Regions from separate parts of the Streptomyces sp. NPDC049970 genome, predicted to be linked through region 2. Evidence: riboswitches for the same ligand, from Rfam matches in the RefSeq annotation. Region 2 holds a riboswitch; each other region holds the start of a gene.
The links. Region 2 has a riboswitch for thiamine pyrophosphate ahead of AB0I83_RS25380 (thiamine ABC transporter substrate-binding protein). Riboswitches for the same ligand answer to the same signal wherever they lie in the genome.
Positions count from the first base shown of each region.

Region 1: another riboswitch for thiamine pyrophosphate. It lies ahead of thiC (phosphomethylpyrimidine synthase ThiC); the one in region 2 lies ahead of AB0I83_RS25380 (thiamine ABC transporter substrate-binding protein).
Region 3: another riboswitch for thiamine pyrophosphate. It lies ahead of thiO (glycine oxidase ThiO); the one in region 2 lies ahead of AB0I83_RS25380 (thiamine ABC transporter substrate-binding protein).

Region 1 covers NZ_JBFALP010000005.1:433,037-438,671, forward strand. The annotation lists gene AB0I83_RS13150 (DUF5326 family protein) at 1-206, shown strand, start outside; gene AB0I83_RS13155 (helix-turn-helix domain-containing protein) at 535-1,302, shown strand; gene AB0I83_RS13160 (SsgA family sporulation/cell division regulator) at 1,404-1,841, shown strand; gene AB0I83_RS13165 (YibE/F family protein) at 1,895-3,250, opposite strand; TPP riboswitch at 3,322-3,455, shown strand; gene thiC (phosphomethylpyrimidine synthase ThiC) at 3,448-5,289, shown strand.
Region 2 covers NZ_JBFALP010000017.1:97,061-102,695, reverse strand. The annotation lists gene AB0I83_RS25390 (phosphatidate cytidylyltransferase) at 1-911, shown strand, start outside; gene rlmN (23S rRNA (adenine(2503)-C(2))-methyltransferase RlmN) at 1,429-2,535, shown strand; TPP riboswitch at 2,602-2,718, shown strand; gene AB0I83_RS25380 (thiamine ABC transporter substrate-binding protein) at 2,790-3,884, shown strand; gene AB0I83_RS25375 (iron ABC transporter permease) at 3,929-5,545, shown strand; gene AB0I83_RS25370 (ABC transporter ATP-binding protein) at 5,548-5,635, shown strand, end outside.
Region 3 covers NZ_JBFALP010000018.1:48,517-54,151, reverse strand. The annotation lists gene thiE (thiamine phosphate synthase) at 1-631, opposite strand, end outside; gene AB0I83_RS25840 (Rv2175c family DNA-binding protein) at 879-1,244, opposite strand; gene AB0I83_RS25835 (FAD-dependent oxidoreductase) at 1,304-2,545, opposite strand; TPP riboswitch at 2,678-2,790, shown strand; gene thiO (glycine oxidase ThiO) at 2,788-4,005, shown strand; gene thiS (sulfur carrier protein ThiS) at 4,002-4,226, shown strand; gene AB0I83_RS25820 (thiazole synthase) at 4,229-5,023, shown strand; gene pknB (Stk1 family PASTA domain-containing Ser/Thr kinase) at 5,152-5,635, shown strand, end outside.

The DNA of each region.
Region 1 (5,635 bases), on a different contig from region 2:
GGGAGATTTTCGCGGGGATGCCCTGGTGGGTGAAGTGGGTCGCGGTGCCTCTCATCGCGATCGTGCTGTTCGGAGGCCTGATCGCCAGCGTGGTCGGATTCGTCATCGGCCTGCTCTTCAAGGTGCTGGTCTTCGTCGTCCTGGTGGGCGGTCTGGTCTTCGTCGTACGGAAGTTCACGACGTCGTCCTCGCGCAGCGACTGGTAAGCGACTGGTGGGGGTCCCCGTCGCCGCCGACGGGGCGACGACGTCCGGGCGGCCGCGCGCGGATATCGCGGCGTCGAGAAGCGGTACCGCGGTCGCCGATTCGGTCGTTAGCCCAGCGGAGCTAAGTCCAGGACGAAACCTCTCGCGTGGCACATCGTGCCGATACAGTGACGTACCGCTGCCGCCAGCTGGGAAATGACGGATCGTCACCATCCTGCCCAGTGGTTTGTGCGACCGTCCGGTCTGCGGACCCCAGTCTCGCGGCGGGCTCGTGGGGGCGGCCCCCGCGAGAGGGCTGACAGCCCGTCACCATGCCTGGGGGTGACCTGTGACCACGGCACCGAGTACAGCTGTCCCGACGCTGATCGGTTCTGTTCAGCGGGCGTTGCGACTTATGGAGGCTGTGGGCACCCATCGGGACGGTGCGCCGGCCAAACAGCTCGCCAGGGAGGCGGGTCTTCCCCTCCCCACCGCCTACCACCTGTTGCGAACCCTGACCCACGAGGGCTACCTCCGGAGGGAGAACGGCGTCTTCCTCTTCGGTGCCGCTGCCGAGCGACTGGGGGGCGGCCCCGCCACCCCGCGTCCGGGTGTGATCGTCGACTCGCTCGCGCACTGGGCCGAGGTCGTCGGCGCCCCGGTGTACTGCGCCCTGTACCGGGAGGGCGAGATCGAGATGGTGGCGGTTGCCGATTCGCCCGCCGCCCCCGCGGTGCACGAGTGGGTCTCGTTCCGAGAGGCCGGCCATGCCCACGCGATCGGACAGTGCCTTCTGGGGCAGCTCGACGAGCGCGCGCGTGAGGATCATCTGGACCGGTATCCCGTCCGGCAGCTGACGCGTTACTCCGTACGGGACCGCCAGGCGCTCCTGGACCGGCTCAGGGCGATGAAACATTCGGAACCGGTCGTCGAACGACAGGAGTACGCCATCGGAACGGTCTGCGCGGCCATCCCGATCACCGTCGGATCCGCCGTGGCCGCGATGGCTGTATCTCTACCCTTGCATCAAGAGGAACGGTTGCTCGCCGCAATCGAACAACTACGCTGTGAAGTGACTACGCTCTTGCGCTCGTTCGTGTTCTCTATCAGTATCTGAAAAATCACTCCTTGTGATCTGCTATCGCGTGCACCACGATGGCGTCAATAGGGCCATGGGGGATCATTCCTGGCCAGTTTCATCTACTGCGGGGTTGAACGATGCGCGAGTCGGTTCAAGCAGAGGTCATGATGAGCTTCCTCGTCTCCGAGGAGCTCTCCTTCCGTATTCCGGTGGAGCTCCGGTACGAGGTCAGCGATCCGTATGCGATCCGGATGACCTTCCACCTCCCGGGTGACGCCCCCGTCACCTGGGCTTTCGGCCGTGAGCTGCTGCTCGACGGCCTCAACAGCCCCAGTGGTGACGGCGATGTGCACATCGGCCCGACCGAGCCCGAAGGGCTCTCGGACGTACACATCCGGCTCCAGGTCGGCGCGGACCGCGCGCTCTTCCGGGCCGGTACGGCACCTCTCGTGGCGTTCCTCGACCGGACGGACAAGCTGGTGCCATTGGGGCAGGAGCACACTCTGAGTGACTTCGAGGGCAATCTGGAAGAGGCTCTGGGCCGCATCCTCGCCAAGGAACAGAACGCCGGCTGAACAGCTGAACATCGAACACCGGCAGCCCGGAACCATGTACCCGGTGCCCCGGATCACCTCTTGCGGCGTCGTCCCCTCCCGGTCCGTGCGGGTGCTGGAGCTCCGGCTTCCGCGCCGAGCCCCGTACGGTCCGCGGAGACCACCAGGGCCGCGAGCGCCGTCGTCACCGGGACCGAGGCGACCAGCCCGATCGACCCGACCAGTGTCCGGACGATCTCCTCCGCGACCAACTCGCTGTTGGCCACGGTGCCCACGCTGCTCTGGGCGATCGAGAAGAGCAGCAGCAGGGGAAGCGCCGCGCCCGCATAGGCGAGCACGAGAGTGTTGACGACCGAGGCGATGTGATCGCGCCCGATCCTGATGCCCGCCCGGTAGAGCCCTCGCACGCCCATCGTGGGGTCTGCCTGATGCAGTTCCCACACGGCGGACGTCTGGGTGACGGTCACGTCGTCGAGCACGCCGAGCGAACCGATGATCACACCGGCCAGCAGGAGTCCGCTCATGTCGATGTCCGGATACAGGCCGTGGATGAGGCCGGTGTTGTCGTCCGTGTTGCCGGACAGGTGGGCCCAGCCGATGAAGAGCGAGCCCAGCAGCCCGATCAGCACGAGGGAGATGAGCGTGCCGATGACGGCGACCGACGTACGGGCCGTCAGCCCGTGGCAGGCGTAGAGGGCGATCAGCATGATCGCGCTCGCCCCGATGACGGCGACGACCAGCGGATTCGAGCCCTGCAGGATCGCCGGCAGGATGAACAGCGTCAGCACGGCGAAGGAGACGGCGAGGGCGATCAGCGCCATCAGCCCGCGCAGCCGGCCCACCACGACCACCGCGACGGCGAAGATCCCGGCCAGCAGTGCCATCGGCAGCGTGCGGTCCACGTCCGTCACCGAGTACTGGAGATCGCGCGGCGCGTCGGGGGCGTAGGCCACGACCACCCCCTGGCCCTCCTCCAGTTGCCGGGTGGCGTCTGGCTGGATGACCTCGACGAACTCACGGCCCTTGTCCTCGCCGGTCGTCACCTGGACCGTGGCCTTCTTGCACTGTCCCGACTGCTCGTCGACGGCCTCCCTGCCCGAGGGCGTGGAGGTGTCCCCGGTCGGCGGCACCTGCGAGGCGTTGACCTCCGCGCAGTCGACCGCGACGACCTTCACCACCGTGCCGTCCTGGGTCTGCCGGTCGAAGCCGACACCGGTGCGCTCGTGGGCGGGCGCCCCACCGGGCCAGAGCGCCACGAGACCGACCAGCACGGCGGTGGCGAACGGGATCACCACCGCCGCGATGACCTTGCGCAGATGCCTGGACACCGGCGCTGCCGGGCCGTGGCTGTGTGTGTGGCCGTGCGCATGACTCTGGGTGCTGCCTGCTGCGGGGCCGTGGGGTTCGGGGGCGCTTCCGGGGGACGTCACCCGGCGATCATCCCAAGAACGGTGGAGGCCCTCTGGCCAGCATGCCGGACGGGAGGTTAGCGTGGACTCACATTTGCACACGCGGGAGCTCGGAGCACCGGGCTGAGAGGGCGCTGACCTCCGTACATCCGTACGGAACAAGCTGCGCCGACCGCCGAACCTGTTACCGGGTAATGCCGGCGTAGGGAGTAGGTCTCATGACCACAGCGGACGCACGCATGCCTGCCTCCACGCAGAACGCGCAGAACACGCGTGATGCGGAGAACGACGAGGCCGGGAAGTCCATCGGCTGGCACAAGGGGTACGTCCAGGGCTCTCGCCCGGACCTCCGGGTGCCGGTCCGTCAGGTGCACCTCACCAACGGCAACGACGTGACGCTGTACGACACGTCCGGGCCGTACACCGATCCCACCACCGAAACCGATGTCCGTCGCGGGCTCGCCCCTCTCCGGGAGAACTGGATCATCGCCCGGGGCGACACCGAGGAGTACGCGGGCCGCCCCGTGCGCCCCGAGGACGACGGGCTCAAGCACACCTCGCCGCGTGGGGGATCCCCCCTGACCGAGCGGAGCCGAGAGCCCGGGGAGGGCCTGCGCAACCTCGACGCCGTCTTCCCCGGCCGCCCGCGCCGGCCCCGGCGAAGCCGCGACGGCCGTCCGGTCACCCAACTCGCCTACGCCCGACGAGGCGAGATCACCCCGGAGATGGAGTACGTCGCGATCCGCGAGAACGTCGCTCCCGAGGTCGTGCGGGAGGAGATCGCTGCCGGTCGGGCCGTGTTGCCCGTCAACGTCAACCACCCGGAGATCGAGCCGATGATCATCGGCAAGCGGTTCCTGGTGAAGGTCAACGCCAACATCGGCAACTCCGCGGTCACCTCGTCGATCGAGGAGGAGGTGGACAAGATGACCTGGGCCACGAAGTGGGGGGCCGACACGGTCATGGACCTCTCCACCGGCCGCAACATCCACACCACCCGCGAGTGGGTACTGCGCAACTCGCCCGTGCCGATCGGCACCGTGCCGCTCTACCAGGCCCTCGAGAAGGTCGACGGCCGGGCCGAGGAGCTGACCTGGGAGATCTACAAGGACACCGTCGTCGAGCAGGCCGAACAGGGCGTCGACTACATGACGGTGCACGCCGGTGTCCGCCTGCCGTACGTCCCGCTGACGGCACGTCGCAAGACCGGCATCGTCTCCCGCGGCGGATCGATCATGGCGGCCTGGTGCCTGGCGCACCACAAGGAGTCGTTCCTGTACGAGCACTTCGAGGAGCTCTGCGAGATCCTCGCGGCCTACGACGTGACGTACTCGCTCGGTGACGGGCTGCGCCCCGGGTCCATCGCCGACGCCAACGACGAGGCGCAGTTCGCCGAACTCCGGACGCTCGGCGAACTCAACACCGTGGCGAAGCGGTTCGGCGTCCAGACCATGATCGAGGGCCCTGGCCACGTCCCGATGCACAAGATCAAGGAGAACATCGACCTCCAGCAGGAGATCTGCGAAGAGGCCCCCTTCTACACGCTCGGCCCGCTGACCACCGATGTCGCGCCGGCGTACGACCACATCACCTCGGGCATCGGGGCGGCGATGATCGCCTGGTGGGGTACGGCGATGCTCTGCTACGTCACGCCCAAGGAGCATCTGGGGCTTCCGAACCGGGACGACGTGAAGACCGGCGTCATCACCTACAAGATCGCGGCGCATGCGGCTGACCTCGCCAAGGGGCACCCCGGGGCGCAGGAGTGGGACGACGCGCTGTCGGACGCCCGGTTCGAGTTCCGCTGGGAGGACCAGTTCAACCTGGCGCTCGACCCGGACACGGCACGGGAGTTCCACGACGAGACCCTGCCGGCCGAGCCGGCGAAGACGGCGCACTTCTGCTCCATGTGCGGGCCGAAGTTCTGCTCGATGAAGATCTCGCACGACATCAGGCGCGAGCACGGAGCCGAACAGGCCGAGATCGAGGCCGGGATGGCGGAGAAGTCCAAGGAGTTCGCCGCCGCCGGCAACAGGGTCTATCTGCCCCTCGCGGACTGAGTTCCGCACCGCCCGCCGGTGCTCCCGGCGGGCGGTGCGTGTGCGCTCGGCGGTGCTGTCCCGGTCACGCCGTGAATCCTGGACGGCGCCGCCGAGCGCACCGTCAGGCTGTTTGCACAGGTGGCGAAGTGTCTTGATTTTTGCCTACTTGCAGCATCTGGTGTCGTACTGACGGCCTTTCACTATGTATTTGGAGTCGGTAAGGACACGGAATAGTGGCAGGTGGATGTATGTTTCGGCGGAGTTCTGACCCAACTTGACCGGTTCCTTATCTGTGCCTTACCTTCCGCTTTGCTCGGCCGAAAAATGTGTGCGTCCCGAACGGGGGCGCCAGGGGAGGGAAAGC
Region 2 (5,635 bases):
GGAGCGGGGACGCCGCGCGCGTCAGCGGCCCCCTGTTCCGTGACGAGAAGCCGCAGGAGCCCATGTCCACCCCGCTGCCTCCCCAGCCGCACAAGAAGCGTGCGGGGCGTGATCTGCGCGCCGCCATAGGCGTCGGTGTCGGTCTCGGTGCCCTCGTCGTCGGCTCGCTCTTCATCGTGAAGGCCGTCTTCGTCGGCGTCGTCGTGCTGGCCGTGGTGGTCGGACTGTGGGAGCTCACCTCCCGCCTCAAGGAGCGCAAGGGCATCAACGCGCCCCTGGTACCGCTCGCGGTGGGCGGCGCCGCGATGGTCGTCGCCGGCTACGTACGTGAGGCGGAGGGCGCCTGGGTCGCCATGGCGCTCACGGCGCTCGCGGTGCTCGTGTGGAGGATGACGGAGCCGCCCGAGGGCTACCTGAAGGACGTCACGGCGGGTGTGTTCGCCGTCTTCTACGTGCCGTTCCTGGCCACGTTCGTCGCGATGATGCTCACCGCGGACGACGGCGCGTGGCGGGTGCTCACCTTCCTCCTGCTGACCGTGGTCAGCGACACCGGTGCGTACGCCGTCGGCTGGCGCTTCGGCACGCACAAGCTGGCGCCGCGCATCAGCCCCGGGAAGACCCGGGAGGGTCTGTTCGGCGCGGTCGGCTTCGCCATGGTGGCCGGCGCCCTGTGCATGGAGTTCCTGATCGACGGCGGGAGCTGGTGGCAGGGCCTGCTGATGGGCCTTGCGGTCGCTGCCAGCGCCACGCTGGGGGACCTGGGCGAGTCCATGATCAAGCGGGACCTCGGAATCAAGGACATGGGCACGCTCCTGCCGGGCCACGGCGGCATCATGGACCGGCTCGACTCGCTGCTGCCGAGCGCCCCGGTCGTGTGGCTGCTGCTGGTGCTGTTCGTGGGATCCGGCTGAGTCCTGCCGCGTCCCGGTTCCGATGAGGGGGCCCGTCGTCCGGCCGGACGACGGGCCCCCTCATCGTGCGCCGGAGGTGTAACCGCCTCCACGGGGTGCGCGCGGAACGACAGCGCGTAATCAGTCGTTCTCAGGGGGACACCGACCATGCGCGAGTTCAAGGTCTGACTCGACCGCAGTCTCACCGCCCAAGCGCTGCTGGTCTTCGCACTCGCTGTGGGCGTCACCGCCTGCGGGGTCGCCGGCGTCGCCGTACGACGACGCAGAGCCGGCCACGCGGCGGGGACTGCCCACGCGGGATCGCGTTCACCGGCCTGTCGCACCCGTCGAGCGCCCGGTCGCCGTCGCCGCGCACGCCTCGTGCGATCGGTCACCGTACCCACCCGCACCAGGGCCGTCCGCGGGCCGTGGGATGCCCGCCGACCTGCGCCGGAGCCCGACGCGTGGCTTCCGCCCGTGCTGCCCGGTCCCTCGGCGGGCCGGGGCACCACGGCGTGTCTGCGACACTGGATGAACCATGCCTAAGCCCGGAGAACTCACTTTCGTCGCGCCCCGCGGAACCAAGCTGCCGCCGCGCCACCTCGCCGACCTCACACCCGACGAGCGCAAGGAAGCAGTCGCCGCGACCGGCGAGAAGCCCTTCCGAGCCAAGCAGCTGTCGCAGCACTACTTCGCGCGGTACGCGCACGACCCGGCGGAGTGGACCAACATCCCGGCCGCCTCGCGGGGCAAGCTCGCCGAGGCGATGTTCCCGGACCTGATGTCCGTCGTCCGCCACATCAGCTGCGACGACGACACCACCCGCAAGACGCTCTGGAAGATGCACGACGGGACGCTCGTCGAGTCCGTCCTCATGCGCTATCCGGACCGGGTGACCATGTGCATCTCGTCCCAGGCCGGCTGCGGCATGAACTGCCCGTTCTGCGCGACCGGCCAGGCGGGACTCGACCGCAACCTGTCGACCGCCGAGATCGTGCACCAGATCGTGGACGGCATGCGCGCCCTGCGCGACGGCGAGGTTCCGGGCGGTCCTGCGCGGCTGTCCAACATCGTCTTCATGGGCATGGGCGAACCCCTGGCCAACTACAAGCGTGTCGTGGGCGCGATCCGCCGGCTGACGGATCCGGAGCCGGACGGTCTCGGGCTCTCGCAGCGCGGGATCACCGTGTCCACGGTCGGTCTGGTCCCCGCCATGCTCCGCTTCGCCGACGAGGGCTTCAAGTGCCGCCTCGCGGTCTCGCTGCACGCCCCGGACGACGAGCTGCGCGACACGCTCGTGCCGGTGAACACCCGCTGGAAGGTCCGCGAGGTGCTGGACGCCGCATGGGAGTACGCCGAGAAGTCGGGCCGCCGCATCTCCATCGAGTACGCGCTGATCCGCGACATCAACGACCAGGCGTGGCGCGGCGACCGGCTCGGCCGGCTGCTCAAGGGCAAGCGGGTCCACGTCAACCTCATTCCGCTGAACCCGACACCGGGCTCCAAGTGGACCGCCTCGCGGCCCGAGGACGAGAAGGCTTTCGTGGAGGCCATCGCGGCCCACGGTGTGCCGGTCACCGTCCGGGACACCCGTGGCCAGGAGATCGACGGGGCCTGCGGGCAGCTGGCGGCCTCCGAGCGCTGAGAGGGGAGCCGGTCCGGCGGGGCCCACGTGGTCCGGCCGGTGTAGCCTGACCCCGAAATCAACTTCATATTCCGACAGGGGAGCGCCACAGCGCTGAGAGTGCGGCACCGATGACAGGTCGGCCGCAGACCCTCTGAACCTCGCCCGGGTCATTCCGGGTAGGAAGTTCGGACCTTACTCAAGCTGTTGCGCCCTGCCCGCTCGCCGAGCGGGCAGGGCCGCGTCTCTTCCTGGTCACCTCCAGGAGGAATCACATGGACACCACCAAGAAGTGCGCGGTGACGGTGCTCGCCGCCGCGCTCGGCATATCCGCGCTCGCGGGCTGCGGGGCCGCCGACGACAAGGACGGCGGCACGGGTGCCGGGGGCTCCAGGACCGTCACCCTGGTCAGCCATGACTCCTTCAACGCCTCGGACGCCGTCCTGAAGGCGTTCACGAAGGAGACCGGCTACAAGATCAAGGTACTCAAGAGCGGTGACGCCGGAGCCGCCCTCAACCAGGAGATCCTGACCAAGGGCTCCCCGCGCGGCGACGTGTTCTTCGGCGCCGACAACACGCTGCTCTCCCGCGCCCTGGACAACGGCCTGTTCACCCCGTACAAGGCCAAGGGCCTCGACCGCGTCGCGGCCGACACGCAGCTCGACGCCGACCAGCACCGGGTCACGCCCGTCGACACCGGCGACATCTGCGTCAACTACGACAAGAAGTACTTCGCCGACAAGAAGCTGGATCCGCCGAAGACCTTCGACGACCTGCTGAAGCCCGCGTACAAGAACCTCCTGGTCACCGAGAACGCCGCGACCTCCTCGCCCGGCCTCGGCTTCCTGCTCGGCACCGTCGCCGCCCACGGCGAGACGGGCTACCAGGACTACTGGAAGAAGCTGAAGAGCAACGGCGTGAAGGTCGTCGACGGCTGGGAGCAGGCGTACAACGAGGAGTTCTCCGGCTCCGCGGGCGGGAAGAAGACCAAGGCGGACCGGCCGCTCGTCGTCTCCTACGCCTCCAGCCCGCCGGTCGAGGTGCTGTACGCCGATCCGCAGCCCACCGAGGCCCCGACGGGAGTCGCCACCGGCACCTGCTTCCGCCAGATCGAGTTCGCCGGTCTGCTGGACGGTGCGAAGAACGAGGCGGGCGGCAAGGCCCTGCTGGACTTCCTGATCAGCAAGCGGTTCCAGGAGGACATGCCGCTCAACATGTTCGTGAACCCGGTGGCGAAGGACGCCGAACTCCCGGAGATCTTCACGAAGTTCGGCGCCACCGTCGACGAGCCGGCGACCGTGGCCCCGGAGAGGATCGCCAAGAACCGTGAGCAGTGGGTCCAGTCGTGGTCCTCGCTCGTCGTGAAGTAGCCACGCCTCCCGCGTGGCGGGGGAACGCGGTGCGGTTCGGGCTGATGGCCCTGCCCGCCGCGTTCTTCGCCCTGTTCTTCGCCTACCCGGTCGCCGCGATCGTCGGCCGGGGGCTGAAGGCCGACGGGGTCTGGCAGTTCGGCAGGATCGGCACGGTCCTGAGCCGGCCGGACATCCTGGACGTCCTCCGGTTCACCACCTGGCAGGCGCTCGCCTCGACCGTTCTCACCCTGCTCGTCGCGCTGCCCGGTGCCTACGTCTTCGCGCGCTTCGACTTCCCCGGCAAGCAACTGCTGCGCGCCGTGGTGACCGTGCCGTTCGTCCTGCCGACCGTCGTGGTGGGCACGGCGTTCCTGGCGCTGCTGGGACGCGGCGGGTTCCTCGACGAGCTCTGGGGCGTACGCCTCGACACCACCGTCTGGGCGATCCTGCTCGCCCACGTCTTCTTCAACTACGCGGTCGTCGTACGCACCGTGGGCGGGCTCTGGTCGCAGCTCGACCCCCGCCAGGAGGAGGCCGCCCGGGTGCTCGGGGCCGGACGCCTCGCCGCCTGGCGGCGGGTGACCCTGCCCGCGCTGGCGCCCGCGGTCGCGGCCGCGGCGCTCATGGTCTTCCTCTTCACGTTCACCTCCTTCGGCGTCGTCCAGATCCTCGGTGGTCCGGCCTACTCCACCCTGGAGGTGGAGATATACCGGCAGACCGCGCAACTGCTCGACCTGCCGACCGCCGCCGTGCTGACCCTGGTGCAGTTCGCCGCGGTCGCCGGGATCCTCGCCGTGCACGCCTGGACCGTACGGCGCAGGGAGACCGCGCTGAAGCTCGTCGACCCGGCACAGACCTCCCGGCCCCCACGCGGCGCGGGGCAGCGGGCGCTGCTCGGCGGCGTCCTGCTCAGCGTCCTGCTGCTCATCCTGCTGCCGCTCGGCGTGCTGGTGGAACGTTCGCTGGACACCTCCGGCGGCTACGGGTTCGCCTTCTACCGCGCGCTGCAGTCCGCCGACGCGAGCGGGTCCACCTTCCTGGTGCCGCCGCTCGACGCCATCGGCAACTCCCTGCGCTACGCCTTGGTGGCGACCCTCATCGCGCTGGTGATCGGCGGGCTCGCCGCCGCCGCGCTGACCAGGCGACGTGCGGGACGGCTTGTGCGGGGCTTCGACGCCCTGCTGATGCTGCCGCTCGGGGTGTCGGCGGTCACCGTCGGCTTCGGCTTCCTGATCACCCTCGACGAGCCACCGCTGGACCTGCGCACGACCTGGATCCTCGTCCCGCTCGCGCAGGCACTGGTGGGCGTCCCCTTCGTCGTACGGACCATGCTGCCCGTCCTGCGCGCGGTGGACGACCGGCTGCGTGAGGCCGCCGCGGTGCTCGGCGCCTCGCCGCTGCGGGCCTGGCGCGAGGTCGACCTGCCGCTGGTGCGCCGGGCCGTACTGGTGGCCGCGGGCTTCGCGTTCGCCGTCTCGCTCGGCGAGTTCGGCGCGACCGTGTTCATCGCGCGCCCGGACAACCCCACGCTGCCCGTCGCGGTGGCCAGGCTGCTCGGGCGTTCCGGGGAGCTCAACTACGGCCAGGCGATGGCCCTCAGCACGATTCTGATGCTCGTCTGCGCGGTGTCGCTGCTCGTGCTCGAACGTATCCGCACCGACCGATCCGGGGAGTTCTAGAGATGCTGGCAGTGGAGTCGGCCACGGTCCGGTTCGGGAGGCGGACCGCGCTGGACGCGGTGGACCTGGAGGTCGCGGACCACGAGATCG
Region 3 (5,635 bases), on a different contig from region 2:
CCCGCCGCGCGAGGGCCTCGGCCGCCGCCGCCGGATCCGCGGCCTCGGTGATCGCGCGTACGACCACGACACGGCGCGCGCCGGCGTCCAGGACCTCGTCCAGGTTGCCTGCGTCGATCCCACCGATGGCGAACCACGGCCGCGCGGTGCCGAGCGAGGCTGCGTAGCGGACGAGGCCGAGGCCCGGGGCGTACCGGCCGGGCTTGGTCGGGGTGGGCCAGCAGGGACCCGTGCAGAAGTAGTCGACGCCGGCCTCGGCGACGGCCGCGTCGACCTCGGACTCGGCGTGGGTGGAGCGGCCGATCACCACGTCGTCGCCGATGACGGCGCGGGCGGCGGGCACCGGAAGGTCCCCCTGCCCGAGGTGCAGCACGTCGGAGCCGATGGCGTGGGCGACGTCGGCCCGGTCGTTCACCGCGAGGAGTGCGCCGTGGCGTCGGCAGGCGTCGGCGAACACCGCGAGGTGTTCGAGCTCCTCGGCCGCCTCCATGCCCTTGTCGCGCAGTTGGACGATGTCCACGCCACCCGCCAGCACGGCGTCGAGGAACCCGGGGAGGTCGCCCTGCCGCTTGCGGGCGTCCGTGCACAGGTAGAGCCGGGCGTCGGAGAGCCGGTCGCGGCGCGTGGACATGATGAGTTCCCCCGTCGTGCGTGAATGGAGCACCGGTGCTCCCGTGGAGCGCGTGTGCACGTGGATGAGCCCGGTGCGTGGATGGGCCCCGGTGTCGACGGACCCTGGGCCCTGGACCCGGACGGGCCCTGGTGCCGGGCCGTCGACGGAGCACGCGTAGGTGGCTCGGCCGCCGCGTCGGAGACAGCCGGGGAGTGGGGTGCGGGCCGTGTGTGCCACGGCCCGCACCCCACTCACGGTCGTCCGGTCAGACGGCGAGCGCCTGGGCGCGGCGCTTCACCTCCGTACCGCGATTCTCACTCAGGGCCTGCGCGGGTGTCCCGGGCAGGCTCGGGTCGGGGGTGAAGAGCCAGTCCAGCATCTCTTCGTCGGTGTAGCCGTCGTCCCTCAGGAGCGTCAGGGTCCCTGCGAGCCCCTTGACCACCTTGTCGCCGTCGATGAAGGCGGCAGGCACCTGGAGCGCCCGGTTCTCACCACGGCGTACGGCGATGAGCTGGCCGTCCTTGACCAGCTGCCGTACGCGCGTCACCTGGACATCGAGCATTTCCGCGATGTCGGGCAGGTGGAGCCAGGCGGGGACGAGAGCATCGATCTTTGCGTCAATCTCGGTCACAGGGACAAGCGTGCCATCCCGGACCGACAGTCGGTACCCGGGCCGACCGTACGGGGCTGTCAGGGCCCCGGGAGGACCGCCGATTTCAGCGGTACGGAGGAGTCGGCGGCGAGTGCCGGATCGATCCGGGCGCCCGATTCGACCAGCTTGCGGCCCTGGGACAGGTCCCGTGGCCTGTTGACCGCCAGCACCGCGACCAGGACACCCTGCCGGAGCCAGCAGACCGTCCAGGACGGATCCGCGGGATCGCCCCGCCACAGCAGCGCCTCGGCTGCGGCGTGGTGGCCGGCGTACTGCACGAAGCGGCCGAACTGCTCGGACCAGAAGTAGGGCACCGGGTCGTACGTCCCGGGTACGCCCGTCGCGAGGGCGGCAGCGACCACCCGGGGGCCCTGGAGCGCGTTGTCCCAGTGGTGGACGAGCAGGCGCTCCCCGTAGCGGGCGGAAGGGAAGGAGGCGCAGTCGCCCACCGCGTACACGTCCGGCAGCGAGGTGCGCAGCGAGTCGTCGGTGGTGACCGAGCCGTCCGGGCCGAGCGCGATTCCCGAACCGGCGAGCCATCCGGTGGCGGGCCGGGCACCGATGCCGACGACCACCGCGCCGGCGGGGATCGCCCGGCCGTCCGCCAGACGGACGGTGCCGGGTTCGACGCGCGCGACCCGGGCGTCCGTCAGGAGCCGGGCTCCGCTCTCGGCGTACCAGGCGGCCATGGGGGCGGCGACCTCTGCGGGCATCGTGCCGGCGAGGGGGCGGTCCGCGGCCTCGACGACGGTGACCTCGCAGCCGGCGTCGCGGGCCGCGGTGGCGAACTCGGCGCCGATCCAGCCGGCCCCGACGACGACCACGTCGTGCTGCCGCTCCAGGACGGGCCGCAGCCGCGCGGCGTCGTCGAGGGTGCGCAGCAGGTGGACGCCGGGTACGCCCTCGGTGCCGGGCAGCACGACCGGCTCGGCTCCGGTGGCGACGACCAGCACGTCGTAGCCGAGGGGCCCTTCCGGGGTGTCCAGTTCGTGCGCCTCCGCGCGCAGGCCGGTCACGTCGAGCCCCAGGCACAGGGTGATGTCCAGGTCCTCGAAGTCGACGTCGAAGGCGGAGTCCTCGGCCTTGCCCAGCAGGACGGCCTTGGACAGCGGCGGGCGGTCGTACGGCTGGTGCGGTTCGGCGCCGACCAGGGTGACGGGCCCCGCGTAGCCCTGTTCGCGCAGGGCCACGGCCGTCTGCACGCCGGCCATGCCCGCTCCCACGACCACGACACCGCGCGGCCGGTGTCCCACTGCCGGGTCCTGCGTCTGCTCGCTCACCCGTCCACCCTAATCACCTGACATGAGGTCAGTTCGCGAGCGCCCCAGCACGCTCGTCCCGGCGCCCGGGGACCGGGCCGCGGGGCACTGCTCCCTTACCGGGCGAGGGCCGCGGAGTTAGGGTGGCCACCGTAAGACACTCGCGGGAGTCCGGGCGTACCGGGCTGAGAGGGAGGCTGACCGGCCTCCGACCGTACGAACCTGATCCGGGTCATGCCGGCGAAGGGAGGGGCTGGACACCCATGGGCATCTCCGCTGACAGTTCCGACGTCCTGGTCGTCGGAGGCGGCATCATCGGGCTGGTGACCGCCTGGCGCGCGGCCCAGCGGGGGCTGAGCACCACGCTCGCCGATCCCGAACCGGGCGGCGGGGCCGCCCAGGTCGCGGCCGGCATGCTCGCCGCCGTCACCGAGCTCCACCACGGCGAGCAGACGCTGCTCGGCCTCAACCTCGCCTCCGCCGCGCGCTATCCGGAGTTCGTGGCCGAACTGGAGGAGGCGAGCGGGCGGACCGTCGGCTTCCGCGCCTGCGGGACCCTGTCCGTAGCGCTGGACTCCGACGACCGGGCCCATCTGCGGGAACTGCACACCCTGCAGCAGCGGTCGGGGCTGGAGTCCGAGTGGCTCAGCGGCCGGGAGTGCCGCCGCCTGGAGCCGATGCTCGCGCCGGGTGTGCGCGGCGGGCTGCGGGTCGACGACGACCACCAGGTGGATCCAAGACGGCTGGCCTCGGCACTGGTCACGGCGTGCGAACGGGCGGGCGTCGCCTTCCGCCGTACCTGGGTCGGGCGCCTGCGCGTCACGGACGGCCGGGCCGTGGGAGCGGTCCTCCGGGACGGTACGGAGTTGGCGGCCGGCCAGGTGGTCCTCGCCGGCGGGAGCCTCAGCGGGCGGCTGGAGGGGGTGCCCGAGGCGGTCGTGCCACCCGTGCGCCCGGTCAAGGGGCAGGTGCTGCGGCTGACCGTGCCGGCCGCGTACGCGCCGTTCCTCAGCAGGACCGTGCGGGCCGTCGTACGCGGCAGCCACGTGTACCTCGTACCGCGCGCCGACGGTGAGCTGGTGATCGGCGCTACCAGTGAGGAGATGGGCTGGGACACCACGGTCACCGCGGGCGGGGTCTACGAACTCCTGCGTGACGCCCACGAGCTGATCCCGGGCATCACCGAACTGCCGCTGACCGAGACCCGGGCGGGACTGCGGCCGGCCTCGCCGGACAACGCGCCGATGCTGGGACCGACGGCGCTGCCCGGTCTGCATCTCGCGACCGGGCACCACCGCAACGGCGTCCTGCTGACCCCGGTCACCGGCGACGTGATGGCGCACGTGCTGACCACGGGTGAGCTGCCCGAGGTGGCCCGCCCCTTCGCACCCGGCCGCTTCGCACGGGCCCCACGGGCCGCCGCACCGGCGGTCCCCGCTTCCCGGTACACCGCCCCCGCGCAGCAGGAGCAGTCCGTATGACACAGCACGTGCCCGCCTCCGTCTCCGTGTCCGTCAACGGGGAACACCGCGACCTCCCCGCCGGCACCGCGCTCGACGCCCTGGTCGCGGCACTGACCCCGGCACCGTCGGGGGTCGCCGCCGCCGTAAACGAGACCGTCGTCCCGCGCGGCCGGTGGGCCGCCACCGCACTCGCCGACGGTGACCGCGTCGAGGTCCTCACCGCTGTCCAGGGAGGCTGACCGTGTCCGACGACCTCTTCACCCTGGGCTCCACCGCCTTCACCTCCCGGCTGATCATGGGAACGGGCGGTGCCCCCAGCCTCGACGTGCTGGAGCGTTCACTGATCGCCTCGGGCACCGAGCTGACCACCGTGGCGATGCGCAGGCTCGACCCGACGGTGCGGGGTTCGGTGCTGTCCGTACTGGAACGCCTCTCCGTGCGGGTGCTGCCGAACACCGCCGGCTGCTTCACCGCGGGAGAGGCCGTGCTGACCGCGCGGCTGGCCCGGGAGGCGCTCGGCACCGACTGGATCAAGCTGGAGGTCGTGGCCGACGAACGGACCCTGCTGCCGGACCCGATCGAGCTGCTGGACGCCGCGGAGGTCCTGGTGGACGACGGTTTCACCGTCCTGCCGTACACCAACGACGACCCGGTTCTGGCCCGCAGGCTGGAGGACGTGGGGTGCGCGGCGATCATGCCGCTCGGCTCCCCCATCGGCTCCGGGCTCGGGATCCGCAACCCGCACAACTTCCAGCTGATCGTCGAGCGGGCCGGGGTCCCGGTGATCCTGGACGCCGGTGCGGGGACCGCGTCGGACGCGGCGCTGGCGATGGAGCTGGGGTGCGCCGCTGTGATGCTCGCCTCGGCGGTGACCCGGGCGCAGGAGCCGGAGCTGATGGCGGCGGCGATGCGGCACGCGGTGGACGGCGGGCGGCTGGCGTACCGGGCGGGACGCATCCCCCGCCGCCATTTCGCCGAGGCCTCCTCGCCCACGGAGGGCAGGGCGGCCCTGGATCCGGAGCGCCCGGCCTTCTGACCTCCGGGCACCGGCGGCCGTCACCTGGTCACAGCACGTGCATACGCCTGTCACGGCTCGGCACCGGAACGGCCCCCGGGAGGCCCTGGCCCATCCGCGGTGTCCGTGGCAGCTCGTAGACTCGACCCGTGGACACGACCCTCCAGGACCCCCTCGTCGGGCAGCTGCTCGACGGCCGCTACCGCATCGATGCGCGCATCGCCGTCGGCGGTATGGCCACGGTCTACCGGGCCGTGGACACCCGGCTCGACCGGGTGCTCGCCCTCAAGGTGATGCACCCGGCCCTGGCGACCGACGTCGCCTTCGTCGAGCGCTTCATCCGCGAGGCGAAGTCCGTCGCCCTGCTCGCGCACCCCAACGTGGTGGCCGTCTTCGACCAGGGCGCCCAGGGCGCGTACGTCTATCTGGCCATGGAGTACGTCGCCGGGTGCACCCTGCGCGACGTGCTGCGCGAGCGCGGTGCCCTGCAGCCGCGGGCCGCCCTGGACATCCTGGAGCCGGTGCTGGCCGCGCTGGGGGCCGCGCACCGGGCGGGCTTCGTGCACCGGGACATGAAGCCGGAGAACGTCCTGATCGGCGAGGACGGCCGGGTCAAGGTCGCCGACTTCGGCC